One region of the Maricaulis sp. MIT060901 genome, then DNA from elsewhere that is predicted to be linked to it. Evidence: predicted binding sites of a transcription regulator. Region 1 holds the regulator's gene; each other region holds the start of a gene.

Region 1 (10,683 bases):
TGTGCGGGCGCCGCCAATGTGCAGAAAGCCCGTCGGAGAAGGTGCGAAGCGAGTTCGGATCGTCATTTGGTTTTGTTGCACCTGCGAAATCATGTTGCGCTGCAAGGAAGGAATTCAGGTGTTAGCATGATTAACTCCTCGAGCGATAGAGCGAAGGCACAGACATGTCTCTTGGTGTGCACGGGTTCAAGCGTTTGAAAGCAGTCCTGGATCCGCCGACGCATACGCGGCCGGTCGCACCCGCCCTCCTGCTCGCGCTCGGGCTGGCAGCCGGGGCTGTGCTGTATTTCTCGGCCGGACAACGCCCTGGCTCAGTGTGGACCGGGGGGGCAAAGGTCATGGCTCTGTGCGGGTTTGCCGCACTTTTCCTGCTCCCCGAACTTCGAAAACTGGCCCTGATCCTTACAGGAGTAGCCTCGGGATTGCTGGTTTCGGACATGCGCCTGTCCTCGATTGAAAGCGTTCTGCCCGGGCATCAGTTGTCCGGGCGCAACGAGATCACCGGTTGGTTGGAGCGGATCGAGCGCAGCGGATCTGGTCGCTCCCGTCTTATCATCAGGATCGAGGAGGCGGATCGCTGGCACCGCGTGCGTGTGCTGGCTCGTCCGGGCGAGGCCCGCCCGGGAGACAGGCTGTCCCTGTCCGCCATGCTTGAACCGCCGCGGGGCGCGGTGGTCCCAGGTGGATATGACGGGCGTTATTACGCCTGGTTCCAACGAATACGCGCTTCGGGTTGGGCGTTGTCTCTGCCTGAGCGTCTGGAAGACGAAGACCGGCGGGGTCCGCCACGTTTACTGGCCCGATGGCGATTTGACATGGCCGAAGCCATTCGAGCGCGCATAGACGGACCTGCCTCCGGGATTGCCGCGGCGCTGCTGGTCGGAGATCGGTCCGGTATCGACCCTGAGACCGCAGAGAGCCTTCGCGTGGCAGGGCTTGGCCATATTCTGGCGATATCCGGTTTACACATGGCATTGATGGCCGGCGGAACCTTCTTTGCGGTTCGTCTCGGGCTTTCCGCTATTAATCGGCTCGCACGCAGACAGGATGTGGCGCGACTCGCCGCGATTGTTGCTCTGGTGGTTTCGGTCGCCTACCTGCTGATTTCCGGTGCCGGAATTCCGACACAGCGGGCTTTTGTCGTCACCGTGGTGGCACTGGGAGCGATGATCGCGGGGCGACGAGCGTTTTCCCTGCAATCCTTTGCGCTCGCGTTAGGAGCTGTCGTGCTGATCCAGCCTGAAAGTGTGATCTCACCCGGCTTCCAGATGTCTTTCAGCGCGGTGGGGGCCCTTATTGCCGTTCACGAATGGCGACGTTCCAGAGAGGATGTCATGGAACGGCGATTGCCCGGTTTCCTGCGCCCTTTCTGGGAACTGACGCTTACAAGTTTTGTGGCCGGAACCGCTACGGCAGTTATCGGTGCTTTCCACTTCCATCGCCTGGCCAGTTACGGGCTCCTGGGCAATTTGCTTGCGATGCCGGTGTTTTCATTCCTGGTCATGCCGGCGGGCGTTCTGGGGCTGTTGCTGATGCCTGTGGGACTGGACGCTCCGGCCTTTGCTCTGATGGAGCTGGGACTTAACACCATTCTCAGTATCTCACGATGGATCGAGGCCTTGCCTACAGCGGCGCGTGCCGTGCCGGCTGTTCCGGGGTGGTGGCTGGCGCTTTATATCGCTCTCGCAGCGTTGTTGATCCTGGGGCGCGGGCTGCTGGCCCGTCTTGTCGCGGGCGGCGTGGCTGCGACGCTGGTCGGACTCTGGGCGCTCTGGCCGCAACCGGATGTCTTCATCAGCGCCGATGGGGTTGTGGTAGCTCGGTCGGGCGAGGGATGGACCGCCAACACGTTGCGTCGTGGCCGGTTCGGGCGCCAGGTCTTCCTGGAGCGGTCTGCCATGGCGGGGCAAACCGGGGAGAGGGCGGCCTGTGATGATCTGGGTTGCCTGCTTGAAACCGACTATCTGCGCATTGCAGTGCCCAGTCGGATTGAGGCCTTGCAGGAGGATTGCGAGCGCGCCGACCTGGTCGTGCTTTCCGCGGACACACCGCGTTGGATTGGGCGCCGATGCGGGCGTCCGGTCATTGCACTGTCTGAACTCGCCGAACGCGGCAATGCCCTGGTCTGGCTCAACAACAGCGGTGTCGCCCGTATCCGCTATGTGGATGCGGCGGAAACCAGCTGGCCCTGGCAGACCTGAAATCTAGTGATAGCTACGCAGCAGGCCGACGAGCTTGCCCTGAACCTTCACCCGGTGTGGCGGGAAGATACGGGTCTCGTATTCCGGATTGGCCGCTTCAAGCGCGACAGACCCGCCTTTCTTGCGCAGCTTCTTCAGCGTGGCTTCCTCGTCATCGACCAGCGCGACAACGATGTCGCCTGTATCGGCCACATCGCAGCGACGGATGAGGACCGTGTCACCATCGAGAATACCGGCCTCGATCATGGAATCGCCGTTCACTTCGAGCGCGAAATGCTCGCCATTGCCCAGCATGTCAGCCGCGACGGGCAGGCGATCGGTTTCGTGCTGGATGGCAGAAATGGGAACACCGGCAGCAATACGCCCCAGCATGGGAACCTCGATCGTGCCGCGATCATCGGAGGGGGCTGCACCCTGGCCTGTGAAATCAGCGCGCACCACATTGGGACCAAGATCGGCTGATTTTTCCTCGGTGTTTTCAGCGGCGGCGCTTTCGGGAAGCTTGAGGACCTCCAGTGCGCGGGCGCGGTGGGCAAGACGGCGGATGAAACCGCGTTCTTCCAGTGCCGTGATCAGGCGGTGAACGCCGGATTTCGAGGCCAGGCTGAGTGCACCTTTCATCTCGTCAAAGGAGGGTGAGACACCGGTTTCCTTGATGCGCTCATGGATGAACAAAAGCAGTTCATGTTGCTTGCGGGTCAGCACAGCTCGACTCCCTCCAATTCGCCGGAACAAAGCGGCAACTTGATGGGTGTTCTACATGTGTTCTATTTTGTCGTCAACAGGGGCTAATAGGCCGCCATCAGCGTTTTCGTTGCCTGTTCGACATCAGTCTGACGCATCAGGCTCTCGCCGACCAGCAAGGCTCCGGCGCCTGAAAGCTTCAGCCGCGCAGCATCATCAGCCGTGAATATCCCGCTTTCGGCTACCATGAACTGGTCGTCCGGCACGAGTGTGGACAAACGCTCGAAAGTGCTGAGCGAGGTTTCGAATGTCCGCAGGTCACGATTGTTGACGCCGATCAGCGGTGCCTCTAGGGCGAGCGCTCGGTCCAGCTCCGCCTCGTCATGGACTTCCACAAGCGCGTCGAGTGACCACTTGTCGGCTTCATCCATGAGCTCGCGGGCACAGGCATCATCAACGGCCGCCATGATGACCAGGATTGCGTCAGCGCCGAGCGCTCGGGCTTCCGCGACCTGGTAGCGGTCATAGAGAAAGTCCTTGCGCAGCGCGGGAAGCCCGGTGGCATCGCGTGCCGCGGCCAGGAAGCTGTCATCACCCTGGAAGCTTGGCGTATCAGTCAGCACGGAAAGGCAGGTGGCTCCACCGTCTTCATAGGCCTTGGCCAGTACCGGAGGATTGAAGTCCTCGCGGATAAGACCCTTGGAGGGGCTGGCCTTCTTGACCTCGGCGATAAGGGCCAGGCCGCGTTCGCGCGCATCGCGTCGAAGTGCATCGAAGAAGCCGCGCACCGGCGGCTGATCGGCAGCGAGCGCGGCGATGTCCTCATAGGAACGCTGCGCCTTGCAGGCCTGGATATGGTTCAACTTGTAAGCGGTGATGCGCGCAAGTGCGTCAGGCATCTGGTTCATGCGTCGACCCCCTGCGAGGTGATTGCGATCATCTGCTCGAGCGTTTTACGGGCACGTCCGTCAACGATAGCGGCCCTGGCCTTGGTGATGCCGTCGGCTAGATCGTTGGCCAGGTCAGCGATTACGAGCGCGGCCCCGGCGTTGAGGACGACGATGTCGTGAAAAGCGCCGAGCTCACCATCGAGCAAGGCCCGGATCGCCTTTGCGTTAAACTCCGGATCGCCGCCCTGGAGGTCTGCCTCGCTGGCCTTGGCGATGCCGTATTCTGCCGGATCGACGACAAAGCGCGTGATCTCGCCATTCTTCAGCTCAGCGACCTGGGTCGTGGTCGTTGTCGTGATTTCATCCATGCCGTCATCACCGATCATTACCCAGGCACGTTCGCAGCCCAGGTCACGCAGGGCTTCGGCCATGGGCTCAAGCCAGCGCTCGTCGAAGACACCCAGCAATTGCCGTTTGACCCCCGCCGGATTGGAAAGCGGACCTAGGAGGTTGAAGACGGTGCGCACACCCAGGCTCTTGCGGGCGCTGGCCACGTGGCGAACGGCGCTGTGGTGGGCTGGCGCGAAAAGGAAACCAGCACCGGCCTTTTCGAGGCTTTCCTCGACCGTTTGCGGGCCCACGTCCAGGCGTACGCCCAATGCCGCGAGAACATCCGAAGACCCCGATTTCGAACTGGCAGCGCGATTGCCGTGTTTGGCGACGTTGGCGCCGGCGCCAGCAGCGACAATCGCGGCAGCGGTGGAAATATTGTAGGCACCCTTGCCATCACCACCGGTTCCGCAGGTGTCGATGGCCCCGTCAGGCGCGTTGATCCGGGTCATGCGGCCACGCATCACGCGAGCGCCCGCTGCGATGTCTGCCGGACTTTCTCCAAGTGCGGCAAGCCCCATCAGGAAGCCACCAATCGCGGCATCGGGCGCATCACCTTCCATCAGGAGGTTGAAGGCGGCTTCAATCTGTTTCGTGTCCGGTCGTTGCCCGCGGCTCATGGCCTGCAGGCAGATAGCGAGCTCAGTCATCGCTCTCTCTTGTTCAGTTTGTCTGGAGAAGGGTGGGCTAGCAGGGCAAGCTGCGCCATCGCCGATCCAGCACACGGCATCGAACGCGCGATGACGGCATGACTGACGCCACCGCCGGATCGGCAGTGAAGGCATTCAGGACATGTCGGTTCAGGATCGGCATACCGGCTGGCTCAGGTTGAACTTCGCGAACCCGGCAAATCTAGCTGGCTGTGGCAGAAATTCAATCGCCCGCGATGTGTCTCACGCAGCTGTTTTCAGTGGCGTGCCAGCTAATTTCAGGAAGTTACGCAGCAATTGATGGCCGTGTTCCGACGCGATGGACTCCGGGTGGAATTGCACCCCGTGAACCGGTCGCTCGACATGATGTACGCCCATGATCTCGCCATCGGCGGTCCAGGCATTGGCCTTGAGTTCAGCGGGCAGGCTGTTCGGTTCGATGGCCAGGCTATGGTAACGTGTTGCCTCAAAAGGTGAGGGCAAGTCTTTGAAAACACCGGTGCCGGCATGGGTGACCGGACTGGTTTTCCCGTGCATGATTTCCTTGGCGGAAACAACCTTGCCCCCGAAGATCTGACCGATGGACTGATGACCCAGGCAGACGCCCAGGATCGGCATGTCGTCTGGCGATTGGGCAATCAGGTCGAGACAGATGCCGGCACGGTCAGGATCACACGGACCCGGTGAGAGCACGATGGCTGACGGGCCGAGAGCCAGCGCTTCATTGACGCTCAACGCATCGTTGCGATGCACAGCAATATCAGCTCCGAGCTCCTGGAAATAATGCACCAGGTTGAAGGTGAAGCTGTCATAATTGTCGATCATCAAGAGCATTGCGGGCCTCCGCGGCCAAACTAGGCGCTTCGGTTGTCAGGGCCAATCCCTGCTACTGCTTAACGGATGATTTACCGACTCCCTTCGCACTAGCAGCATGAGACGACGCCATCCAAATCGCTTCCGAGTTCTGCAATCTGCAACGCCGGCTTTTGCCAGTGTTGTGGCTGCTGCGGCCTATGGTGTGGGTGCGATCGTCTTCTCGTTTGCCAGCAAGGCCGACCCGGCGGACCTGCCGGAGTTTTCCCTGAGCTACGATCCGCCGAGCCTGTATGTAAGTGAGATTGCTGATCCGGCTGAGACGGACCTGGTCGCGCTTGCTGCGCCGGAGGAGGTTGCAAGCTCACAGGTCGTTGTGCCCGAGATTGATGAAATGCTCGAGGCGCAGCCTGCCAGTTACCCAGTGCCCACTGCAAACACGCCGCCACGGATTGCTCTGGTGATTGATGATGTCGGGTTGGATCGTGACGCTGCACGGCGGACTTCGGAGCTCGGTGTTCCGATCTCCATGGCGGTGCTGCCCTATGCCGATGCGTCCCGTGATGTTTCACGGCAGGTCCGTGAAGCAGGGCACGATCTTTTGCTGCACATGCCGATGGAACCACTTGGACTGGCAGATCCTGGGCCGCATGCCTTGCGGGTAGGCCAGAGTGAGGACGAGCTGCGCCTGCGTGTGCGCTGGGCCTTTGCCCGCGTGCCTGGCGCGATCGGTATGAACAATCACATGGGCAGTCGATTGACGCAGGATACCAGTGCTCTGCGGCCGGTTCTTGAAGCTCTTTCTCAGGAGGCGGGCCTGTTCCTGGACTCCATGACGACTGCAGAAAGTCGTGGCGCTGCGGTAGCGCGCGGACTTGGTCTGACAGCGCTGGAACGAGATATTTTCCTTGATCACACCATCGAGGCGGCGGCGATCAATGCCCGGCTGGCCGAGGTTGAGGCGCTGGCCTCACTGCGTGGTTGGGCGATAGCGATCGGTCATCCGCATGACGAAACCCTGGAAGCGCTGGAGAGCTGGATCGCCGAGGCAGAAGCACGTGGCTTTGAATTCGTCACGCTGACAGAGCTCGCTCGTTCGCTGGAGACGCCATCCCAGCAAATCGTGGAAGCCTCAATCCGCTAGTGAGTCTTCAGCAGCCCGGAAAAGTGCGGCGGCCTTGTTGCAGCATTCCTCGTGTTCCGATGCTGGGTCGGAATCCAGAACAACGCCGGCCCCTGCTTGAACATTCATCTGGCCATCCTTGAACACCGCTGTGCGCAGGGCGATACAGGTATCCATCGAGCCATCAGCACCGAAATAGCCTACCGCGCCGGCATATACGCCGCGTCGGTGAGGTTCCAGCTCGTCAATAAGCTCCATGGCGCGAACCTTGGGAGCACCGGAAACCGTGCCAGCCGGGAAACCGGCGAAAAGTGCTGATACCGCATCCTGATCGTCCGCGAGGTCACCTTCGACATTGGAAACGATATGCATGACGTGGCTGTAGCGCTCGACGATCTCGCGCGCGGTGATGCGGACGCTGCCGGGTTTGGAAATCCGTCCGACGTCATTGCGACCGAGATCGAGCAACATGAGGTGTTCGGAGCGCTCCTTCGGATCCGCGAGCAGATCTGCCTCCAAAGCGTCGTCCTCGGCCGGAGACTTGCCACGCGGGCGGGTGCCGGCGATCGGGCGGATCGTCGCGACACCGTCGCGCAGTCGCACCAGAATTTCCGGGCTTGAGCCGACAATCTCGAACCCGTCCATGCGGAAGAAGAAGAGGAAAGGCGAGGGTTCAGGCGGCGCAATGATCGGTAAACCCAGAACGAGTCTGCAGGGTAATCGGCGCTGAAACGCTGGCTGGGAACGACCTGGAAGGCATCGCCGGCCCGGATGTAGTCCCGCGCCTTGTCGACAGCAGCCATATAGGTTGCCGGTGACTGGTTCGAGCGTATCTCGCCCAGCTCGCCTTGCGCGCGTTCGATCTCGGGCATCTTGCCCGCCAGCGTCCGAAAAACGGCATCAATACGTTCGCATGCGGCATCATAGGCTTCACGCGGTGTAAACCCGTCGGTGCGGATCGGGCAAAAGACCTGGATCTCCTGTTTCAGGGAATCAAAGACAACGATCGTGCGAGGACGCATCAGGACCGATTCTGGCAGATCCAGCGGTTCCGCCGCAGCCTGTTCCGGAAGGCGCTCCATGTAGCGCACCATGTCGTAACCGAGATAGCCGAAAAGGCCGGCGCCGATCGGAGCTGAACCGTCAGGCAGGGTGCAACGCGCGCTTTCGATGACATCGCGCAGGGCCTGCATGGGGTGGTCGTCCAGCGGCTCAAATGTCTTGTCCACCAGATTTTCGCCCGTGCAGACTGCGGCTTGGCCGTCGCGGCAACGCCAGATGAGATCCGGATCGAGCCCTATCGCTGAATAACGTCCGCGCCACGCACCGCCTTCCACCGATTCCAGCAGGAAGGTATGCGGGGAGGAGCCGGCGAGCTTCAGATAGGCCCCGACAGGTGTCAGTAGATCGTCTGCACGGCGTGCCGTTACGACAATGGTTTCACCGCGCTGGCAGGCAGCTTCGACGGTACGAAAATCCGGGATTACGACCGGCGCTCGGGCCGGCGTCACCGGTTGGCGTTGGAATCGCGGCCCAGTGCCTGGTCAACCAGACGGGCGTCGATGCCACCTTCTTCGTCCTGACCATATTCTGCAAGCAGCGCTGCCTGGGTCATGATCAACATGTCCTCCTGCATCTCGCCAAGAATGGTCGTGCTGAGCAGCCCCATCTCCCCGAGTGCCGCTGCGGCCGGATCCACGTGTACAATGTCGTCGACAACGAGGATGACCCGAAGGCCATCACCTGTTCCCGATGCGATGACCGGTTGACCGGGTTCGGCGAAGAAAGCTTCCCGAATGACTGTCCCGGCGAATTCGCCTGCGCTTTCGTCACGTTTCAGTGTAGCGGTCTCGACCCGGCCTCCAGAGGTCAGCGCGACGATATCCATGTCCTCGCCAGCCTCGAGCTGGGCGAGGGCCTCCTCGGCGCGCGCCTGTAGCTGAATGCCGATCTGGGACTGGCGCCACAGTATTTCCGCTTCTTCGCGAACCTCGGAGAGTTCCAGATCACGACTTTCGACGATGCTGTCGACGCGAACAATGAAGAAATCGGTGTCATTGAACTGCTGCATATCGGTCGCAAGCCCTTCGAACTGATCGAAGGCGGACGGCAGGATGTCAGCCGAAAGAGCGGCGTAGCGCGGGAAGTTGAATTCACGATCCGCACCACGTGCGACGCGATCCATAGGGGCGAACATTTCCAGCGGGCTCCCCGAGGCCGCAGCGGCTTCCTCCAGGGTGGCGCCGGAATCGAGAGCGTCCTGGAACAAGCCCATTGTGTTGTACATGACGTCGAGTGCCTGTTCGCGCGCAGCAGCCTGGCGCAGTTCGGGCAATTGCTCCTGGAAGGACGGTGTCACCGCATCCGTACCGCTGGTGACCTGTACGGCGTAGGTGGCAAAGGCGCCTTCCACGACGATCGTTTCACCTACGGCGGCAGCGAAGACGGCGTCAGCCAGCGCCTGATCTGGCACCTGGTAGGCAAGCGACTCAGTCTGTTCAAACGGTGCCGGCAGGCCGAGATCGTTGGCGATGTCCAAAGCGACTTCGCCGGCGGTGAGACGATCCACGACCTGGCTGGCCGTTTCAGTGTCGTTGACGACGAGCTGGAGGAAACCGCGTGTTGCCGGCGTGCCGATTTGTCCCGTCTCGAGCTGATAATCATAAAACTCGCGCAGCGGTTCTTCGTCGACGGTCTCGTTGGCAGTGAAGTCATCGAGCTGGAAACGAACGAGCGTGATCCCGCGTAGTTCCGTGCCGGTGAAGACAGGCAGGCCCAGCTGATCAGTCGCTTGCCGGTTTTCATCGATGAATGCCTGAAGCTCTTCATCGGTGGGCGGCTCGATCGCGTCTGCGGTGGAAGCATCAATGAACAATCCCCGCATGGACCGACGCTCCTCGGTCACTCGATAGCGGTTACTGGCAAATTCAGCGGGAACGGAAATTCCGCCAGCCAGCGTCGAGGTGAATTGGGCTCTGAGCACATCATCCGCCAGCTCTTCCTCGAACTGACGTGGTGTGTAGCCGAGCTGCCGCAGATACTCGCGACCGGCTGCAAAACTGTATTCGCCCGTTGCAGGGTCCTGGAAAATGTCAAACTGCGAAGCGGCTTCCAGCAAGGCCTGGTCAGAGACAGACAGGCCAAGTTCTTCAGCCTTGGCAGAAAAGGCGGCAAGCACGATTAGACGATTGAGAACCTGGTTTTCCCGTTCTTCAGCGAGGGCCTGCTCGCGCGTGAAGGTCGGATCCTGCTGCTGGATATTGCGGATCTCGCTTTCGAAAGCGCGCGAGAACTGGCTGACACTGACTTGCTGATTGCCAACGACGGCAATCGCGGTTCCGGTTCCCGTAAAGACGCCTCCGACGCCGGTCAGGGCGAAGGCGAGAACGAGAAGTCCAATGATAACAATCGCCCAGGGTGATTTGGCGAAAGCTCGTAGCAGGGTCAGCATTGTACACAGGCCTTAAGAATAGTGAGAGCGGGAACGTAGCGACACACCCATTGGGATACAAGCGCTCTGGGCTGTGGTTGAAGCATTGCCTCACATGGGCTCCCGCCGTAATGCTGGTTCGATAACATATCGGCATCGCGACAACTTGGGGGAGACATGGCGCGGCAACTCATCGCTGGCAATTGGAAGATGAACGGGCTCAGTAGCCAACTCAGCTTCTTTGACGATCTCGTGAATGCTGTCGGCGACAGTCCAGCCGAGCTGTTGATCTGTCCTCCGGCAACTCTGATCGAGCGCTGTTCCCGAGCCGCCGACGGCAGCGGGATCGCAATCGGTGCCCAGGATTGTCACGTCAGTGCAAGTGGCGCCCATACCGGAGATCTTTCCGTTGCCATGCTGGCGGACGCCGGAGCGCGCTTCGTGATTCTCGGACATTCCGAGCGCCGGGCTGATCATGGGGAAACCAGCGCCGAGGTTAAGG
Region 2 (10,683 bases), 490 kb from region 1:
CCCTGAATTCTGCCGTCGAACGCATCGAGCGCGAAAACGCGAATTGATCAGTCCTCGCGCTGGATGCGTGCCTTGCCCCGGCCGATGGCGAGCGCTTTCACGGCCCCTCTGAATGTCCGCACTTCCTGCGCCGTCCAGCGGCCGCGAACAAAGGCGCTGCGCAGATTCTGCGTCATCAGAGCCGTTTTCTCAGGCGGGTAGAAGAAACCGGCGCGGTCGAGCTCCTCCTCGAAATGCACGAACATGCGCTCCAGGTCTTCGCGACTGGCCGGATTGGAAACCGCCTCGAATTCAGTCGGCGCGCCCTCCTCTGCCGTCCACTCATAGGCAATCACGGCGACGGTCTGGGCGAGGTTAAGAGAGGAGAAGCTGCGATCCACCGGCAGCGTAATGATGGCATCCGCCATAGCCACGGCCTCATTGGGCAGGCCGGACTTCTCAGCCCCGAACAGAACACCCACCTTTTCGCCAGCAGCCTGGGCCTGACGAATCTCCGCCATGGCCTGGCGGGCGGTCAGCACCGGCTTCTCCATGCCGCGCGGACGCGCCGTTGTGGCATAGATCCGCGTCAGATCGGCCGAAGCCTCAGCCATGTCCGTCACGACTTTCGCCGCATTGAGCACCGGCGACCCGGCTGCCATGGAAAACGCCTTGTCATTCGGCCAGCCATCGCGCGGATCAATAACGCGTAGGTCGGGTAATCCGAAATTGCCCATCACACGCGCTGCAGCGCCGATATTCTCGCCCATCTGCGGCGAATGGAGGATAATGGCCGGGGTTTGTCTGTCAGCACTCATGGAGCCGCCTCTTCACCTTCTCGCGCGCCAATGCTAGAGAGCGCGCAAATCTCTCTGGGTGCCTTCTAGCGCCTATTCCATCCGTCCGAAAAGAAAGCAGAACACCATGGCGAAGATCAAAGTCGATACACCGGTCGTCGAACTCGACGGCGATGAAATGACTCGCATCATCTGGCAAATGATCAAAGACAAGCTGATCCTGCCCTATCTCGACATTGATCTGAAGTATTACGACCTCTCTGTCACCAAGCGTGACGAGACGGACGACCAGATCACCGTCGAAGCCGCCGAAGCCATCAAACATTATGGTGTTGGCGTCAAATGCGCGACCATCACGCCGGACGAAGCCCGCGTTGAAGAGTTTGATCTCAAGAAGATGTGGCGCTCTCCGAACGGCACCATCCGCAACATCCTGGGCGGTGTTGTCTTCCGCGAGCCGATCGTCATTTCCAACGTTCCGCGCCTGGTTCCGGGCTGGCAGCAGCCGATGGTCATCGGCCGTCACGCTTTTGGCGACCAGTACCGCGCCACCGACTTCCTCGTCGACAAGCCGGGCAAGCTGACCATGACTTTCGTTCCGGAAGACGGTTCCGAGCCGGTTACCCGCGAAGTCTTCGACTTCCCGAGCTCCGGCGTAGCCATGGGCATGTATAACCTGGACGAGAGCATCAAGGACTTTGCTCGCGCCAGCATGAATTACGGCCTGCAGCGCGGCTGGCCGGTCTACCTGTCCACGAAGAACACGATCCTGAAAGCCTATGACGGCCGCTTCAAGGACATCTTCCAGGACATCTTCGACGCCGAATTCAAGGACGCCTTCCAGGCCAAAGGCATTTCCTACGAGCACCGTCTGATCGACGACATGGTCGCAGCGGCCATGAAGTGGTCCGGTGGTTTTGTGTGGGCGTGTAAAAACTACGATGGCGACGTTCAGTCCGACACCGTTGCCCAGGGCTTTGGTTCTCTCGGCCTGATGACCTCCGTCCTGATGTCCCCGGATGGCAAGACGGTCGAAGCGGAAGCCGCTCACGGCACGGTGACCCGCCACTATCGCCAGCACCAGCGTGGCGAGCAGACGTCCACTAACTCCATCGCTTCCATCTTTGCCTGGACGCGTGGCCTCTCCCACCGCGGCCGTATGGACGGCAATGAACAGGTCATGAAGTTCGCGGACACGCTGGAAAACACTATCATCAAGACGGTCGAAAGCGGTTACATGACCAAGGACCTCGCACTCCTCGTCGGCGACAAGCAGGGCTGGCTCTCCACCGAGGGCTTCCTGGAGAAGGTCGACGAGAACTTCAAGGCTGCCATGGCTGTCGACGCGTAAGCGTTCAAGGATATGAATTAAAAGGCGGGGCTCCGGCTCCGCCTTTTTTGTGAGCGCTCTCGCTTTGACTTGATTTTCAGGTCTGCCGGGCAAAATTTGTTTCGGGTCATTCGGGAGGCTGAGCTGAAATACGTCTTCGATATCGACACCGCAAACAGGGTCGCGACGCTGCGCATCTCCGGCTTGGTGACGGTGGATGAGCTGATCGCTGGTCTCCGGGACATTCTCGATAATCCCGGGTGGAATGACCGTTTCGGTCTCATGCTGGTCTATGAACCCACAGCGCTGCTTGGCAATGTCGAGCTTGATGACATCAAACGCCTCCAGGACTGGCTGAAACAGCGACAAACCCAGGCCACCCGATCCCATAAGGTCAAGTCAGCTCTTGTCTGCAGTCTCGACAATAACCGTGTGATGCTGGAGCTGCACAAGCTCAGTTTCACCGAAAATGCGCTCGTCGACGAACAGGTTTTCGACAATGAAGCGGATGCGTTGGCTTGGCTAAACTCCTGAATAGTGTCATCCATCCCGGCTAGGGGTGACAGGCATGAAACACGATCTGACGATCGACATTCCGAACAGGCTCGTGCGTTCGCGTATTCGAGGTGTGCTCACGCCAGCCGCCGGCGAGGCCGTATACCGCGAATGCGTGACCCATCCCGACTGGTCTCCGCATTTCGATCACCTGCTTGTTTATGAAAAGATCGACCTATCCGAGCTTTCCACCGAAGCTGTCCAGGACATGGTGCAGCGCTTCAAGGCACTGGATGATCAATACCGCCAGGGCATCACATCCAAGGCCGCGACCGTGATGGACAGCCAGTTGCAAGCGGGAATTCTCAGTTTCCACGAACACATATCCGCACCGGAGCTGGTCACGGAAGAAGCGATATTTGAAACCATGGACGAAGCGCTCGTCTGGCTGGGGCGGGTCGAATAAGAAAAACGGGGCTGACGGGGCGCTTGCCGTTATCATCGACCGCAAATGAGAGATTCGGGTCGCCATCATGCTGTCTCAATTGGAAATCGACACGGAAAACCGCATCTGCATCTGGCGCATCGGAGGCGAGACCTCGCTCGAAGCGCTCCGGGAAGGCTATGCTGCGCGTTTCAGGCATCCCGACTGGGCGCCCGATCTGATGAGCATGAGTGTCCTGACGCGCCTGGGCCTGGGGGCCTTCACCCCTGATATGGCAGTGAGATTCGCAGAGTTTGTACGCCTGTGCGATGAGCAACATGACCGCAAAGCCAGACGAGCCGCCATTGTCTGCGGAGACGAAATGGCCCGCGCCCTGCTCTACTACTGGGAAAAGAAAGCTGAAGACGTGCTGGGCCGAGAGGAACGGACCTTCTCCAGCGAGGCAGAAGCTCGTGAATGGCTGATCGGCGGGCACACGGAAGATGCCGCCTGAACATAGCTCCGAAAACCCGAGTTCAGCACTCGGACATTGCCTTCCTCCTCCGCTCGTGCGACTCGTTAAACATGCCAGTCCAGCACTTGTTCAAGTATCTGCGGCAAAACAAGCCGACCACCAGTATCCGCCCTCTCACGGGCCGGTGGACCGGTCTGTACCATTATCCGAGTAATGAAATGCCGGTGCCGTTTTCCGTGCAATTCACGCAGACCGGCAACTCGATCAGCGGCAGCTCCATCGAACCCAACACGTTCCTGGACATGGATATAGAGCAGTTGCCGGCCGGATGGACCGGGCATTGCGATGGCACGGACGTGCAGTTGTTCAAAACCTATAGCGGTGTCGAAGGCGCCGACCACACGGTGATCTATCGGGGCAAGATTGAACAGGGTGGCGATGTCATTCTGGGCCGCTGGTCCGTCACGGGTCTGGGCGATGAAAACCGGTCCGGCTTTTTTGAAATGCGCCGCGGTCAGTGGCGCGAATTCTGGGATACCGAAGAGGTTGCCAACGAGCCCTAGGCTGGCTCAGAGCATGCCGCCGGTGCGCTTGATGGTGACAAAGGTCTCCGCCTCGATTTTCCAGACCAGCTCTTCAAGACGCCACTTGGCGAAATACCGACCCATATAGGAAATCTGCATACCCTGGCTGGTCCAGCCTCCGGTCCAGCGGCCTGTTTCGGCCGCCAGATGCCCGTCTTCCGAGACTTCGATACGTCCTGGCGAGCGCACATAGCGCACACTGTCCATATTCTCGTAGATTGACTGCCAAGCTTCCAGCTGGGCCGCGCGGCCATTGATAAGCTGTGCATCATCCCCAGGCACCAGAACAGCGTCCTCACTCAGCACATGCTCTATGGCGGCCATGTTCCGAGCTTCCAGGGCATCGTTGAACCTCTCCCGCGCCTCCAGGATAAGGCGCGCGGCGACTTTCTCGCCGACCAGCTGACAATCACTGGAAGACTTGACCTTGCGCGCCATCAGCCTGCAATCACGGATTTGATTGCAGCAAGGGCAGCCTCGGCTTTGGAACCGTCCGGGCCGCCGGCTTGGGCGAAGTCCGGCCGACCACCGCCGCCCTTGCCGCCCACTGCAGCGGAGCCAGCGCGGACGAGGTCGACCGAGCTGAAAGTGCTCGCAAGGTCATCGGACACGCCGACCGCCAAGGCCGCCTTGCCATCATTGACACCGATAAAAACAGCAATGCCGGAGCCCATCGAACTCTTGGCCTCGTCGACCAGGCCTCGAAGATCCCTGCCGCCAACACCCTCGACCACACGACCGATGAATTTCGTGCCATTGACGTCTTCCGGACCAGTCGGTGCCGCACCGCCACCCCCGCCCATGGCGAGTTGTTTCTTGGCTTCGGCGAGCTGGCGCTCAAGCGTCTTGCGCTCCCCCTGCATGGCCGCCACACGGGCCGGCAAATCTGCCGCTGGAATTTTCAGAGCCTCGGCAGCAGAACGGCCGAAACTCATCTGTTCCTCCATGTACAGGCGAGCCGCCTCGCCGGTCAGGCCCTCGATACGGCGCACACCCGCGGAGACTGAGCTCTCGCCGATAATCTTGAACAGGGCGATATCGCCCGTGCGCTCGACATGGGTGCCACCGCAAAGTTCCACGGAATAGGCCTTCTCGTCTCCGGCCAGGCCGCGCCCCATCGACAAAACACGAACCGTGTCGCCGTATTTTTCGCCGAACAGCGCCATGGCGCCGGCCTCGATTGCGGCTTCCGGGGCCATTTCCCGTGTCGAGACAGCAGCATTCTGACGGATGACCGCATTCACCTGAGTCTCGATCTTCGTCATCTCTTCCGCGGTCACCGCGCCGTTGTGCGAGAAATCGAAACGCAAACGGTCCGGACCAACATAGGACCCCTTCTGGGTCACATGCGCGCCCAGCACATCACGCAGCGCTGCGTGCAGGAGGTGAGTTGCAGAGTGGTTGGACTTGGTCTCCGTACGCTTGCCGGCGTCGACCGCGTACTGCGCCGTGTCACCGAGCGTGACTTCGCCCTTCTCCATCACCCCGACATGGGCATGCAAGTCACCCGCACGCTTCTGGGTGTCTTCGACCCGGAAAATGGCGCCGTTTTCAAACGTGATGAGCCCCGTATCACCGGCCTGGCCGCCGCTCTCGCCGTAAAACGGCGTGCGGTCAAAGATCAACTCGCCCGTCTGGCTCTCACCGATGGCCTTGGCTTCAGCGCCCTCGGAGACGATGGCGTTGAGCTTGCCCTCGCCTGTCGTGCCGGCATAACCGAGGAACTCGGTCGGCTGGAGTTTCTCGCGCACGGCAAACCAGACCTCGTCCGGTGCGACCACGCTGGAGAGTGAACCGCCCTTGGAACGTTCCTTCTGCTTGCTCATCTCGGCATCAAAGCCATCGACATCCACATCGATACCGCGCGGACGCAGGGCATCCTGGGTCAGATCGAGCGGGAAGCCGTAAGTGTCATAGAGCTTGAAGGCCGTCTCGCCCGGCAGGCTGTCGCCTTCTCCGAGTTTCGCCGTCGCTTCGTCCAGCAGGCCCAGCCCCCGTCCGAGGGTGCGCTGGAAATTTGCCTCTTCGACCTTCAACGTGTCCTCAAGCAAGGCACGGGCGCGGCCGAGCTCCGGATAGGCGTCGCCCATCTCGGCCTCCAGCGCCGGAACGAGTTTCCACATCACCGGCTCAGTCGCGCCGAGCAGGTGGGCGTGGCGCATGGCGCGGCGCATGATGCGGCGCAGGACATAACCGCGTCCCTCATTGGACGGGGTGACACCGTCCGCCATGAGGAAACAGGTCGAACGCAAGTGATCGGCAATCACGCGGTGACTACCCAGCGCATCGCCCTCGGCCTTAACCCCCAGCACATCCTCGCCGGCTCGGATCAGATTGGCGAAAAGATCGATGTCGTAGTTATTGTGTTTGCCCTGCAGGATGGCTGCAATGCGCTCGAGGCCCATGCCGGTATCGATCGACGGTTTGGGCAGATCGATTCGCTCCTCCTTGGAGCGTTGCTCGTATTGCATGAAGACGAGGTTCCAGATCTCGATGAACCGGTCTCCATCTTCATCCGGCGAACCGGGAGGGCCGCCCCAGATGCTATCGCCGTGGTCAAAAAAGATCTCGGAGCACGGACCACACGGGCCAGTATCGCCCATGGACCAGAAATTGTCGGAGGTGGAGATGCCGATAATGCGGTCATCGCTGAGACCTGCGATCTTCTTCCACAGCTGGCGGGCTTCATCGTCTTCCGAATAGACGGTGACGAGCAACTTGTCTTTGGGCAGCGCAAATTCACCAGTCACCATTTCCCAGGCATGATGGATCGCGCGTTCCTTGAAATAATCGCCAAAGGAAAAATTGCCGAGCATCTCGAAAAAGGTGTGGTGACGCGCAGTATATCCGACATTGTCGAGATCATTGTGCTTGCCACCGGCGCGGACGCATTTCTGTGAGGTCACTGCGCGAGGAATGTCTCGCGTTTCCTTACCGGTGAAGACATTCTTGAATTGCACCATGCCCGCATTGACAAACAACAGCGTCGGATCGTCCTGCGGGACGAGCGGGCTGGACGCGACCACTTCGTGTTCATTCTTGCCGAAATAGTCGAGGAAGGTGGCACGGATATCGCGCAGGCTTGCCATGTCAGGTCCATCAATCTGGTGCGGAGACATCGGAGCGGACGCGCCCGATATCGGGAAGACTTAAACAGAAAACGGGTATTTGGCCCCGCCAAACACCCGTTTAATCAAAACCCGCCTTGCGGGGCAATGCATGCCGTCAGCCTGAACGTTCAATCCCGTCGGTCTGACGTCGTTCTGCTCGGTGGCGTGACTAGCCCGCCACAGCCTCCTCATCCTCGGCGTCGGGACCGGTGAGCATCTCATCTGCCAGCAAGCCGGCATTGGCACGCACGCGATGTTCGATTTCAGCGGCGATATCCTCATGCTCGAGCAGGAATTTACGCGCATTCTCGCGCCCCTGACCGATACGCTCGGAATTGTAGGAATACCAGGAGCCGGACTTTTCGATCACATCGCCCTTGACGCCAAGATCGATGAGCTCGCCCATTTTGGAAATGCCCTCACCATAGAGAATGTCGAACTCGACCTCGCGGAAGGGTGGCGCCACCTTGTTTTTGACGACTTTCACGCGGGTCTGGTTACCGATGACCTCGTCGCGATTCTTGATCGCGCCGATACGACGAATGTCGAGACGGACGGAAGAATAGAATTTCAGCGCATTACCGCCGGTCGTGGTTTCCGGGGAACCGAACATCACACCGATCTTCATGCGGATCTGGTTGATGAAGATGACCAGGCAATTGGACTTGGAGATAGACGCGGTCAGCTTGCGCAGCGCCTGGCTCATCAGACGCGCTTGCAGACCTGGCAGGCTGTCACCCATCTCGCCTTCCAGCTCGGCCCGCGGGGTCAGGGCCGCAACGGAGTCGATCACCAGAATGTCCACGGCACCGGAGCGCACCAGAGTATCAGCGATTTCCAGCGCCTGTTCACCGGCGTCTGGCTGCGAGACGAGGAGCTCGCCGACATCCACACCCAGCTTGGCAGCATAGACCGGGTCCAGCGCATGCTCGGCATCGACAAAGGCAGCAACACCGCCCTTTTTCTGCGCCTCGGCAACCGTATGCAGGGCCAGCGTCGTCTTGCCCGAGCTTTCCGGACCGTAGATCTCGATGATCCGGCCCTTGGGAAGACCGCCAATGCCCAGGGCAATGTCCAGACCGAGGGAACCGGTCGAGATTTCCTCGATATCCATCGCCGGCTTCTGGCCCAGTTTCATGACCGAGCCCTTGCCGAATGCCTTGTCGATCTGACTCAGCGCTGCCTCAATGGCTTTTTGTTTATCCATCTCTTCGTTCTTCACGAGTCGAATCGCGCCCCTGCTCATAACCGTTTTCCCTATATTTCATGCCGCCGATCAGCGGGCAACCACGTTTGATGTACCAATTTCGTTCCCGGAACACAAGGAGAACATTTATGGTTAACAAAACGGAACAAAAACTGACTGTAAGCATCTGCTCCGCTCGCTCGCCCCGCTCCCGGTCACGTCGATTGGTGATTCAAAACCTAGGGAAACGGGGTGACAAAAACGGCCACCCCGAAGATTCGCGTCTGCAGTTCGTCAGGCCTGTTCGCGGGCGCTGAGCTCTTCCTTCACCTTTTCCGCCAGCTGGGTAAGCGTGAAGGGTTTTGGCAGGAAAGAGATGTCCTGCTCCTCGGAGAGGGTCTTGGAAAACTGCTCCGCAGCATAGCCGGAGATGAAGACGATACGTGTATTCGTCAGCATGTCGCGGGCCTTCTCCAGTAGCCCAGGACCATCCAGCCCCGGCATGACAACGTCGGAGATGAGCAGGTCAAACGGCTCCTCCTCGTCCTCGAGGATCTCGTAGGCTTCCTCGCCATCCTCGGCCTCGGTGACGTCATAGCCCCGCTTGGCCAGGGTCTTGGCGGCAATATTACGCACAGCGTCCTCATCCTCGACCAGGAGGATGCGTCCCTTGCCGGACAGGTCTGCGGGGGTCGGTTCAACAGTCTTGGCAACCTCGACCTCAGCCAGCTCGACCTCTTCCTCTTCGGTCGGCTGATAGCCCGGCAGATAGATGGTGAAGGTCGTACCCTTGCTCACTTCACTGTCGGCAAAGAGAAAACCGCCGGACTGTTTGACGATGCCATAGACCGTTGCCAGGCCGAGGCCTGTACCCTTGCCGGCTTCCTTGGTGGTGAAGAACGGCTCGAAAATCTTGCCGAGCGTTTCCTTGTCCATTCCGTGGCCCTGATCCTCCACCTCGATCGCGACCCAGTCTCCCTCGCGCGGGTTCGGGGCACCCTGCTGTCGCACATCCTCGGCATCCAGCGATCGGGTCCGGATGATCAACTCGCCACCGCCCTGGTCACGCATGGCATCGCGCGCATTGGCGGCCAGGTTGATGATGGCGGTTTCCAGCTGGCCCTTGTCAGCCTTGATGAGCGGCACCTCACGGCCGTGAACAATGTCGAGCTTGACGGTTTCCTCTACGATCTGGCGCAGGAGAACAGAGACGTCAGAAAGCATGTCACCCACATCCAGCGTCTCGGTGCGGAAAGTCTGCTTGCGCGAAAAGGCCAGCAGTTTCTTCACAAGCCCAGCTGCCCGGGCCACGGTGGAATTGATCGCCTGCAGCTCTCCATAATCCGGGTCGCCCACCGGGTGGCGGTTGAGCAACTCATCGGTGTTCAGGCGGACCGCTGTCAGCAGGTTGTTGAAATCATGGGCGACACCTCCGGCCAGCTGGCCAACGGCCTGCATCTTGTTGGCCTGGGAGAACTGGCGTTCCATATCCTTCCAGCTGGTCACGTCGATGACATAGGCGACACGCTTGCCACCTCTCGCGGGGGCGAAAGCCAGGTGAACATAGGCCGGTTTCTCGCCCGCCAGCTTGGCTTCTGCCGGATCGCCACTGCCCGCCATGGCAGAGGAGAAAGCATCGGTTGCCGAGCGCCCGTCATCCCAGTCGAACATCTCACAGAAGTTGACGCCGGGGACGGCCCGTCCGCCTGTCAGCTGGACCAGGGCCGGATTCACATCCTCGATGATGGCCGTTTCCGGGTCCGCGCCGTCCAGACGCACCACGCCAAAGGGCGCACTGGCAAACATCTCGTCCAGCGTATGACCGGCAGCACGCCCCTCTCCCATCGCCTGGGCGACACCGGGAGGCGCTCCGGTAGCAGAAAGACCATACATGACAGCGCGGCCCATGGGTGGATCACCAGCGGCCCACTCAACCGCGATCGCGACCGGGCTTTCAATGCCGTCGCGTGCCTTCAGCCGGGCGTCGATACGGGACACGCCCTCGCCGCCACGGGTCTGCATCAGCGCGCGCGCACCGTCCCCGGCCAGGATCTCCGCCAGTCGCGGAAAATTCTCGCCGGGCTGCAGGCCCAGCCAGTCACGGAAAGTCGCATTGCCCATCGCGATCTCGCCATTGGCACGCAGGGAAAACAGCGCAACGGGAGCGTTCTGGGACCAGTCCGCAGCAGACGTTGCCGAACCACCACCAGCCTGCTCGACAGGCTGCAGACGCCAAAGCACGAGCCCGTCAGCCAGCGGGCGCGCTTCCAGACGGACGTTGAGAGTTTCCGTGTCGCCGACGG
Region 3 (10,683 bases), 580 kb from region 1:
CTTCTGTCGTGTATCAGGATGTAAATGAACGCATGCGCGCTCAGGTTCAAGTCTGATACTGCGGGACGCGCGGAGGGAGAATCCCCCCACGTTGGAAACTTGTTCAGGCGCGTTCAAGCGCGCGGAAGACAAAGGCGTGATCATCCGCCTCGCTGGCAGGATAAACCTCCCGGCCGAGCTCGGACCAGTCTTTTTCTGCAAACTCAGGAAATGCCGCATCACCAGCGGGCGCGGCATCGACTTCTGTCAGGTAGAGACGGTCTGCCACGGTCATGGCGGCGGCATAGATCTGGGCGCCTCCGATCACGAAGACTTCATCGACCCGGTCAGTATTGGCCTGAATGAACGCCGCATCGAATGCATCGCCCATATCCCCCACGACCTGAGCGCCCTCGGCCGTGTATCCCGCCTGTCGCGTCACCACGATATTGAGCCGCCCGGGCAAGGGCTTGCGCGGCAGGCTTTCCCAGGTCTTGCGCCCCATGATGACGGGCTTGCCCTTGGTCACGGCTTTGAAAAGCCTGAGATCGGAACTCAGGCGCCAAGGCAGATCCCCGTCCGATCCGATGATATTATTGCGCCCGCGCGCCGCGATCAGGCTGATCCTGGGAATGATGGTGTTCATGTCTACTCGTCCTGGCTGGAAGCATATCCAAGAGCGGCGGCCGAGATGGCCTGTTCGATGGCGATCTCCGTTTGCAGACCGTCATAACGCTGTTGTCCGATCAGCGCGATGAGATTGGAGCGCGCCTCATCGACCGGCTTGTGACCTCGGCAGGACAATTCCGCCTTCACGGTCGCGCGACGGAAGACAAGCTGGAAAAGACCAAGCCCGCCCGACTGGATCGTCGCGGAAACACCGGACTTCGCGATCACCGTCGGCGCGCTGGTCGGCATGGTTCAGACCGCGACCGGGGCGGAAATGCGCGGATACGGATCATAGCCCTCCAGCGCGATGTCCTCGTACTCGAAGGAGAAGAGGTCTTTTGCATCCGGATTGAGTTTCAGCTGCGGCAGCGCTCGCGGCGTACGCGAAAGCTGTTCGCTCACCTGTTCCATGTGATTGGAATAGATGTGCGCATCACCGAAGGTGTGGATGTATTCACCCGGCTCCAGTCCGCAAACCTGCGCCACCATGGCCGTCAACAAGGCGTAGGACGCGATATTGAACGGCACGCCGAGGAACATGTCCGCCGAGCGCTGATAGAGCTGGCAGGAGAGTTTCCCGTTGGCGATATTGAACTGGTAGAGCGTGTGACAGGGCGGCAGCGCCATGTTCGGCACATCGACCGGATTCCAGCCGGACACGATCAGCCGGCGCGAGGACGGGTTTTCCCGAATCTGCTTGATGATGTTGGAGAGCTGGTCGATCTCGGTGCCGTCCGGGCCTTCCCAGCGGCGCCATTGTTTGCCGTAGACAGGACCCAGATCGCCGTTTTCATCGGCCCACTCATCCCAGATGCTGACGCCGCGCTCCTGCAGCCATTTCACATTGGTTTCCCCACGCAGGAACCAGAGGAGTTCAATGGCGATGGATTTGAAATGGACCTTCTTGGTGGTCAGCAGTGGAAAGCCTTCCGACAGGTCACAGCGCAACTGGCGACCGAAAACGGCACGCGTGCCCACGCCAGTACGGTCATTTTGCTCGGCACCGTTTTCCAGGATGTCGCGCAGCAGATCCAGATAGGCATACTCGGCCTTGGAACCAACTGATTGGGTCGCCTTGCCCGCTCCATCCAGTGTCACTGCTTCAGCCATCACATACCTCGCTGTTCTAACCGGGAAGACTAGACCGCGATTCGATCCGGCGGAATGGTGCCCGACAGGCATCTCCACAGGAAATACATAGCGGGCATGCCCAGATTTTGCTTGCCTGGCCGGTGCGATCCTGTAGCTTTCGCGCACAGAACATTACCAGAACATTCCAAATTTCATCAACAGGGAGAAGATGATGATCGGATACGTGACCCTCGGCACCAATGACATGGCCACGGCCGCTGCATTTTATGACAAGCTGTGTGCAGAGTTTGGTGTCGGCCGCATGATGGAAGACGAGAACTTCATCGCCTGGGCCAATCCGGGCCAGGGAGCCGGTATCGGCCTGACCAAGCCCTTTGATGGCAATGCCGCCTCGGTGGGCAATGGTGTGATGGTCGCCTTCCAGGCCAAGGATTCCGAACAGGTCGACAAGGTTTACAAACTGGCGGTCGAGGAACTGGGCGCCAAATGCGAAGGCCCCGCCGGTCCGCGCGGCGATGGAAGCTTCTATGCGGGCTATTTCCGAGACCCTGATGGTCACAAGCTGAACGTTTTCTGCATGGGCTAAGCCCTGCCTCACCTTGACCACCCCGATCTTGCGGGCTCTTTTGCCCGTGAGACTCGGGGGATCAGGTGGACAAAACAGACACTTCCAAGGGCGGCCGCTCGACAGACACCAACTCGTCGCAAACCGGTGATGCGACTTGCGCCAATTGTGGCGCGACTCTGGTCGGTCCGTTCTGCCAGGACTGCGGTCAGTCCGCCGAGGACATTCGGCGCCCGGCCTGGACCCTTTTGACCGATCTGATCGGTAGTATTTTTGTCTGGGAAGGCAAATTCTTTTCCACCCTGCGACGCCTCTACTCCCAGCCTGGCCGGGTAGCGCGCGACTATGTCGACGGCCGACGCCAGAGCCATACCGCCCCCATCCGCATCTACCTGATCATCAGCCTGCTGTTTTTCCTGCTCATGTCCGCCGCCGGCGTGCGGGTCATCGGGGTCAGTATTTCTCCCTCCGCAGAGACCGTACGCGCGCAATCGGCCGAGACCATTGCTGCGCGAACCGCCGCAATCGATGCGGCTATGGCGAGGCGTAGCGTGTCCCGTTCCCCCGACGACACGCCGTCCAACTTCTTTGAAACATCCACCTGTGGTGTCATGCCGGGTCCTGATGAAATCCGCCCGAGCGGTGACCTTGTCTATTCACGCGATACCGAGCTCCAGATCGAACTCTTCCAGTTTGGCGCCGCGCCGGAGGGGCGCGCTTTGCCCGATACAGCGGATTGCCGGACCGAGTTCGAAATCGGTGGCGACCCGATGAGCCTGGGCCCTCCCTCGCGTTTTGCCGTGCAGTTTCCCGCCCGCTTCGAACAGGGCGTCACTGCCGCCGCAGCGCAGTCCCTGATCCTGATGGTTGTCGCCTTCGCCATCCTCAATCTGGTGGTTCACCCGCGACGCCGCATGATCGAACACGTGGTCTTTTCACTCTACTGGCACGCCACCTATCTGCCGCTCATCGCCCTGCTGGTGCTCGGTGCACGTGTGAACCAGGGCTGGACTCCCGGCATAATCGCACTGGCCATACTCGGCTTTGCGAGCGTCCTCAGCTACCAGGCCCTGAACGATCGGGGGTTTTACCGGTCCAGCTGGATCGGCGCGGTCCTGCGCAGCGTGTTTCTGCAACTCTGCTACAATCTGTGCATCGGCTTGCTGGCGATTGCGCTCATCGTCACCGGCTATTGAGACGACCTGCCAGCCTCCCTTCAAATCGCCACTATCCGTCGCTATATTAATCAGCGCCGGTTCGCCGGCTATGGCGATAAACGCGCTCGTAATAACCGGACTGGACCCGGGGGCAGTACCCGGCGGCTCCACCAATCATCCCTGCGCAAGTTGGGAATCTGACCTGAACTGCCATTGGCAAGCGAAGGTCTCTGTGGGGGCCGAAACAGGATCGACAGACGGGTAAAGGGGATTGCTTTCGCTCGGGTGAGGCCCGTTACAGGCTCGATTTTATAGTTGCTAATGACAACTACGCTGAAGAGGTAGCTCTCGCTGCATAAGCAGCGCGGGACATCTCGCTAAAACTCCTATTCCCTTTAGCCGGAATAGGCGGGGCTCGGAGGCGCCTGGCAACAGAAGCCTCCACTTTCCCCTGCACTTCCTGACACTTCCTTATAATTTATCATTCATCAACCCATTCGTTTCATCATGGAACCAGTTGATTCGGGGAAGTGTGAACATGCCTGATGGGTCGAATATTGACTGGCTGGATGTTTCCACGCTCTCAATCTCCACGCGGGCGCCGCAGGCCCCCATGAATGGCTCAGCACGATTGAGAAAGTCTCCGAGCGGAACCACACTGGCAGACCGGTCCGATACCTTTTTGACCTTTCAGCAACCGGAATGACTGTTTCGGAGAATGACGCTACCGATCTGGCTGGATTCTTTCTGGACCTCATCCCGTCGAAAACCGCCATCGCCCTCGTGAGTGACAATGTCGAGCATCCGGGACCTGGCGAGCTGGCTTTCCGCAATGTGCTGCGAAAAGGCGGGTTCGAGGTCTGCGTTTTCAGTGAACTCGCCACGGCTCAGGTCTGGCTGTCGTTGTTTGTCTCGAGTTGTGACCGCAAGGAGCTGACCTGTGGGCCAGATTGCGAATTTGCGCTTGAGCGCACCTGTCCAGCCAATGATCTGAGCTGAACATCGCGCAACAAGGATCACGCGCATAACGCCTGTGACCTCGCTCGAAATGGGAAAATCACCCGCCTGAAGCGATCAGCGCGACAGATCTTCCCGTATTAAAAGATAGATTGCAGTTGAGAGGCCAGATTTCGTTGACGAGCCACAAGTCTCCGCTACGCTGCTCCCATGAGATCCGGGGGTAAGCCAATGGCGAAAGATCTTATGCGTTATGACGTCATGGCGCAGGAAGCATTGCGTGGTGTTGTAAAACAAGCACTGCACAAGGCGGCAGGTCCGGGGGGACTGCCGGGACAACATCATTTCTACATCACTTTCCGCACGCGTGGCCGCGGCGTGGATATTGATGATTCTCTGATGGAAAAATATCCGGAAGAGATGACGATCGTGCTGGAACACCAGTTCTGGGATCTGGATATTTCCGACGCGGGTTTCGAGGTCACTCTCAAATTCTCCGGCGTTCCGAAATATCTCAAGGTTCCCTTCTCGGCTGTCTCGCGTTTCCACGATCCGAGCGTCGGTTTCCACCTGCAGTTCGAACACGAGGTGGAAGACGAAAATGTCGCCGTCGCGTTGCCCGAAACCGTAGCCTCCGACAATGAGGACGAGGTCAAGGCGACCGGTTCAGACGATGATGGCGCCCAGGTGGTCAGCCTCGACAGTTTCCGCAAAAAATAATGCGTATGCAAAAGCCGGTGCCCGCCGACCTGGCCGCCGGCAAAGAGATTGTGCCGCTGGCGGATGATGAAATCCTGCAGCGGTTGAACTCCATTGGAGAGCACGAACACGCAGCCGGCCTGCTGGGGTTTCACCCGCGCGATTTCAGTGTGGATGAGCAATGGCTTGAGGCAAATTTCAACCCCGACCCGCGCTGCGCCAATCTGCGCGGCGGGGTCCAGGGCGGCATGATCTGCGCCATGCTCGACGAGGTGATGTCACTGTCCGTCGTCGTGGCCGAACGCTTTACGATTGGCGTTCCCACACTGGAATTGAAGACAAGCTTCATGGCGCCCCTGCCACTGGGGAGCTGCAAGGCCCGCGGGCAGGCGCTGCGGATCGGCCGCAATGTGGCGTTCATGGAGGGCATTGTCTGGACAGCTGAAGGCGAGATCGCAGCGCGCGCCAGCGCCACCTGCCAGGTCCGTCGCTCCTCCCGTATTCGCAAGACCTGATGGCGAACCCGGCCGATACCGATTCCGGGAAATGGCTGTCCATAACCTTGATCGTGCTCGCCCAGATCCTGGCATTGTCGGTGTGGTTTTCCGGGACGGCTGCCCTGCCCGCCATCCTCGAGGTTTACACCCTAGGCGCTGGCAAACAGGCGGCCCTGACGAGTTCTGTCCAGGCAGGTTTTGTATTGGCGGCGCTGTTCAGCGCAGTGTTCAGCCTGCCGGACCGGTTCAACCCTCGTCACCTGTTTGCGGGCGGCGCTCTGATCGCTGCAGCATCCAATCTCCTGGCCCTGCAGCTTGCCCCCGACAGCTGGTGGCTGGTGTTCAGTCGTTTCACCGCAGGAGCCGCGCTTGCGCTGGTCTATCCGGTCGGGATGAAACTGGCAGCGAGCTGGGCAAAGGGCGATGCCGGACTGTTGGTCGGCCTCCTCGTCGGTGCGTTGACGCTGGGATCTGCCTCGCCTTTCCTGCTGTCCATTTCCGGCGCCAGTTCAGACTGGCAGACCCCCATTCGGCTGGCCGCTATCGGTGCCGGCCTGGCAGCTGTAACCATCCTGTTTGCGCGCGGTGGCCCCGGTCTTCGACCTGCCGCTAGATTTGATCCCGGCGCGATCCTGCTCGCTGTTCGGAACCCGGCACTGCGCTTGGCCAATCTGGGCTATCTCGGACACATGTGGGAGCTCTATGCGATGTGGGCCTGGATCGGCGCCTTCTCCCACGCCTATTGGAATGCCCGTGGCGCATCAGCAAACCTCGCCGACCTCACCGCCTTTGCCGTCATCGGCAGCGGCGCGCTGGCCTGCGTTGTCGCGGGAGGCCTGGCAGACCAGTTCGGACGCACCCGGGTGACCTCGGTAGCGATGGCGATTTCGGGCAGTTGCGCCCTGCTGGCCGGGCTGGCCTTCAACGCGCCGCCCTGGGTCCTGATGCCCATCCTGATCATCTGGGGTCTGAGCATTATCGCCGACAGCGCCCAGTTCTCGACCGCAATCACCGAGCTCGCTCCACCGGACCGGGCCGGCACCTTGCTGACGGTACAAACTGCGCTGGGCTTCACTCTGACTATCCTCATGGTCCAGATCCTGCCCAGCTGGATCGCATTCGCCGGCTGGAGCTGGGCCTTTGCCCCGCTGGCCATTGGCCCTTTTCTGGGCGTGTGGGCAATGCTGAGCCTGCGCCGTCTACCTGAAGCGAAGAAGATGGCGAGCGGGAAACGCTGACGCTTCCCGCCCTCCGGATCAATCCAGATCGAAGACTTCACGGAAGAACATGGTCTCCGCCTCTCGCTGGAAATCGCGATTGGATTTCTTGCGGAATCCATGGCCCTCATCATTGGCCAGCAGATACCATGGGTCACCGCCAACCTCGCGCACTCGAGCCAGGATCTGCTCGGCCTCACTGGCCGGGACACGCGGATCGTTCAGACCCTGGATGATGAACAGAGGTGCCGTGATGCGATCTGCCTGGCGTGCCGGCGAAATTTCCTCGAAAAAGGCCGAGATATCCGGGTCACGTTCATCGCCATACTCTGCGCGGCGCAGGTCACGGCGATATCCCGCCGTGTTTTCCAGGAAGGTGCGGAAGTCCGAAATACCGACAATATCGACACCGCCGGCGAGACGATCCGAATAATGGACCATTGAAGCCAGAACCATATAACCACCATAGGATCCGCCATAGACAACAACCCGGTCCGCATCGAGATCAGGCTGCTGCGCCAGCCAGTCCAGAAGCGCCCCGATATCGCGGACGGAATCCTCGCGCTGGAAGACATTGTCCATCATCACATACTCGCGACCATAACCGCTGGAGCCACGCACATTCGGCGCGATGACCGCCGCGCCGAGCTCATTGAGCCAGTATTGGAAAGTCGAGGAAAACCCGGGTCGGTACTGGCCTTCCGGCCCGCCGTGGATCGAGATGATCACCGGATGCGGCCCCTCACTGTCCGGGCGATAGACAAAGGCGGGCACTTCGAGACCGTCAAAGCTCTCGAAACTGATCAGCTCCGGCTCGACAAAGGTCTCGGTGTTCAAACCGCCTACCTCGCTCTGGGTCCAGCGGGTCAGCTCGCGGTCCTGGTGATTGTAAATCCAGGCATCGCTTGGCGAGGTCGCCGCATTGAGAGTGAAACCGATACGCTCCCCGGCGTCATCCCACTGCATGCCTCCAATCAGGCCGACCGGCAATTGCGGCCCGGCGATCTCTCGCCCCGAACGCACATCCATCAGGCGGAGTTCGGAAACACCGCCGGCATTAAGCACATACGCCAGCGTTCGTCCGTCCGGAGACAGGTCCATGGCCTGCACATCCCAGCCGTGATCCGGCGAGACATCCGTCATCTCACCGGTCTCGACATTCATGCGCACGACACGCCGGAATTCCGCTCCGGCATCGGTGACCACCAGCATGGTCTCGCCGCCGGGCTCGAACTCATGCGCAGCATAGGCCACATCCATGTCCGGATTGAGCTGACGCACATCACCGTTGTCCGTGTTGATGACAAAAAGATCGCTGTGAGTGATTGAATAATAGCGGATCATGGCCAGTTGCGTGCCGTCGGCCGACCAGTCACCGGGGAAGACAGCGCCCTCGCCCTCGACCAGAACACGGCGGTCATCCGGGTTGTCCGAACTGGCGATCATGATGTCCCAGTCGGGATCGCCTTCAGTGGACCGGTACCAGGCGACATGCTCCCCATCTTCCGACCAGCTGGCTGAACCATTGCGGGTCTCGTCCTCGCTGACCTGGCGCACCCGTCCGCTCTGAGTATCGAAGACGAAGATCTGGAAATACTCGTCACCGCCACGATCGCGCGCAAAAATGAACTCGCCGCTGTCCCCCGGCCGCAGATTCGCGCCGCCGACCGGCTCGTCGTAATAGGTCAGCTGTGAACGCGCGCCCATTGGCATGTCCACGCGGTGGATCTGGCTGGTTTCACCAAAACGGGTGGAAATTAGGATGCCGCCATCCGGCAGAAACCCCTGGAAACCGGCGCCGCGCACATTTTGATAGGTCAGCAGGCGCTCACGCACCTCTTCCGGAATCTCCGGAATATTTTCCATTTCCAGATTGCCGCGCACGACGCGCTCGACCTGCCCATGCGCCAGTCCACCGAATGCCATCAGGCAGCTGGCCGCAAGAAGCTTGAGTGAATTCATGGCTCTCCCCTTGATATCCGGGAAGAACGCTAGGGCGCTGGAAACTCGACGTCCAGCGTATCACGTGAATGTGTGGAACTTGGCCGGGGTGTAATGTGAGAGCCCCCGCCCAGCCTCAGTAGCGACGCGCAGACGCCAGGTCAGGGCTGTCGGTGTCGACAATCCAGATCGGGTCGCCGCAAGCAAATCCCGGGGCGAAACGATCAGCCATCTCGCGCGCAAGCGCGTTTCCGCCGGACAGCCGGGTCACGTTCACATAGCCCACATGACAGGATTCCGCTTCGGAACCGGGGCGCAGCGCCGCAACGATCAGTATGCTGTTATTGCGCGCCTGACCTTCAGCATCGAAAGAGGTGGAATTGTAGCGGTGGATGGTCGCGAACGCATCGCCCGCCCCGTCCAGGCGCCATTCGATCACCGTGTGGAAGCCGCCAAAATTCCCGACATAGCCGCCATAGGGCATCTGCTCAGGCGCGTCATCGCGCCGACTGAACGCGCTGGCTGAGCCATGCTCACCGGTGTGGAAGAAGACATTCCAATCTCCAAGCCCCTCGCAGCGCTGTATGACTGAATAGCCGCCGCCCTCTTCAGTCTCACTGAGCGTGCGGCAATTCTCCTCGGTCAGATTGGAATAAAGACTATCCTGAGCATTCGCCTGACAGGCGAAAAGCGCCACACTAATCGGAATGGCTGCGAGAAATTTCATGACGTCCCCCTGATCTCGGAGACAGTCTAGATCATTGAAGTGGGCTGCCTAGTCAGCATCAGGCTATTTCAGCAACTTTCTCGCGCGCCATCGGACGCGCAGTCACGGAGATACGCGGGCGTTTCCCCATCACCTTGGTCACCAGCAGACGTTCGACCTGGCTGTCATCGTGGAAAACCACACCGGTCAGAGCATCCAGAACCGCCTTGGCGACATTGTCGACATCATGGACGGGGCTGTTTTCGCAACGCTCAATCCGGATGACGACTTCATAAGGCCCCCATTTCGGGCGCACACGCTTGAATTCGAGGCGGAAGAAATCCCCGATCAACGCCTTGAAACGACGTGTCTGCGTGGTCAGTGCGTCCACGCGTAGATTGAGCTCATCACCGGTCATAGCGGCCTGAACCTTCCCTCGCCCGATCCAGTTTTGCGCTTGCCCCCCACGGCTGTGCGCACATGCGTCTTGATCCGTCATGCCTGAGTGATACACGTCCGAATCGAAGTTCACCATCATCGAACAGCGTTAGCCGCGCTGCAAGGAGCCTCCCCTCATGAGCGAGATGCGCACAGAAACCGACAGCTTTGGTCCCCTGGAAGTCCCGGCCGATAAACTCTTCGGCGCCCAGACGGCCCGCTCCCTGATCAATTTCCCGATCGGCACGGAAACCATGCCGGAGCCCCTGATCCGCGCGCTGGGTATCGTCAAGCGCTCCGCCGCCCTGGCCAACAAGCGCCTAGACAATCTGGAACCGGAACTGGCCGACGCCATCGCCCAGGCAGCGCTGGAAGTCGCCGAAGGCAAGCTGAACGATCATTTCCCGCTCTCGGTCTGGCAGACCGGCTCCGGCACCCAGTCGAACATGAACACGAATGAGGTCGTCTCCAACCGCGCCATCCAGATCCTGGGCGGCACGGTCGGGTCGAAAGACCCGGTTCACCCGAACGACCACGTCAACCGGTCACAGAGCTCCAACGACACTTTCCCAACCGCCATGCACATCGCCGCGGCAGAGGAAATCTCCCACGCCCTGATCCCGGCCCTGCAAGAGCTGCACAATGCGCTCAATGACAAGCAGAACGCCTTCAAGGACATCATCAAGATCGGTCGCACCCACCTTCAGGACGCCACTCCGCTGACGCTGGGTCAGGAATTCTCCGGCTATACCGCTATGGTCGCCAA

The links. Region 1 encodes LexA, which represses DNA repair genes until DNA is damaged. Its sites were predicted from a motif close to ATGTTCCNCTTGTGTTCC; they were not measured.
Region 2: recA (recombinase RecA) is a predicted target of LexA. The motif match lies at 8,510-8,527, and genes of this name have one in related genera.
Region 3: SIC17_RS13100 (VOC family protein) is a predicted target of LexA. The motif match lies at 1,906-1,923, and genes of this name have one in related genera.

The regions. Positions count from the first base shown of each region.
Region 1 covers NZ_CP138920.1:260-10,942, forward strand. The annotation lists gene SIC17_RS00010 (ComEC/Rec2 family competence protein) at 165-2,201, shown strand; gene lexA (transcriptional repressor LexA) at 2,205-2,906, opposite strand; gene trpC (indole-3-glycerol phosphate synthase TrpC) at 2,990-3,784, opposite strand; gene trpD (anthranilate phosphoribosyltransferase) at 3,790-4,815, opposite strand; gene SIC17_RS00030 (anthranilate synthase component II) at 5,059-5,649, opposite strand; gene SIC17_RS00035 (divergent polysaccharide deacetylase family protein) at 5,747-6,772, shown strand; partial or broken gene trpE (anthranilate synthase component I) at 6,761-8,262, opposite strand; gene SIC17_RS00045 (SurA N-terminal domain-containing protein) at 8,259-10,202, opposite strand; gene tpiA (triose-phosphate isomerase) at 10,359-10,683, shown strand, end outside.
Region 2 covers NZ_CP138920.1:2,763,183-2,773,865, reverse strand. The annotation lists gene SIC17_RS13625 (hypothetical protein) at 1-47, shown strand, start outside; gene SIC17_RS13620 (RNA methyltransferase) at 48-797, opposite strand; gene SIC17_RS13615 (NADP-dependent isocitrate dehydrogenase) at 904-2,127, shown strand; gene SIC17_RS13610 (hypothetical protein) at 2,224-2,640, shown strand; gene SIC17_RS13605 (hypothetical protein) at 2,675-3,067, shown strand; gene SIC17_RS13600 (STAS/SEC14 domain-containing protein) at 3,135-3,539, shown strand; gene SIC17_RS13595 (hypothetical protein) at 3,626-4,063, shown strand; gene SIC17_RS13590 (nuclear transport factor 2 family protein) at 4,070-4,522, opposite strand; gene alaS (alanine--tRNA ligase) at 4,522-7,173, opposite strand; gene recA (recombinase RecA) at 7,364-8,440, opposite strand; gene SIC17_RS13575 (response regulator) at 8,675-10,683, opposite strand, start outside.
Region 3 covers NZ_CP138920.1:2,665,575-2,676,257, reverse strand. The annotation lists gene SIC17_RS13115 (dihydrofolate reductase) at 104-625, opposite strand; gene SIC17_RS13110 (hypothetical protein) at 628-897, opposite strand; gene SIC17_RS13105 (thymidylate synthase) at 901-1,758, opposite strand; gene SIC17_RS13100 (VOC family protein) at 1,952-2,326, shown strand; gene SIC17_RS13095 (DUF3667 domain-containing protein) at 2,392-3,501, shown strand; RNA gene ssrA (transfer-messenger RNA) at 3,517-3,908, shown strand; gene SIC17_RS13085 (hypothetical protein) at 4,165-4,461, shown strand; gene SIC17_RS13080 (SspB family protein) at 4,651-5,139, shown strand; gene SIC17_RS13075 (PaaI family thioesterase) at 5,139-5,633, shown strand; gene SIC17_RS13070 (MFS transporter) at 5,633-6,853, shown strand; gene SIC17_RS13065 (S9 family peptidase) at 6,872-8,794, opposite strand; gene SIC17_RS13060 (hypothetical protein) at 8,910-9,500, opposite strand; gene SIC17_RS13055 (RusA family crossover junction endodeoxyribonuclease) at 9,559-9,897, opposite strand; gene fumC (class II fumarate hydratase) at 10,055-10,683, shown strand, end outside.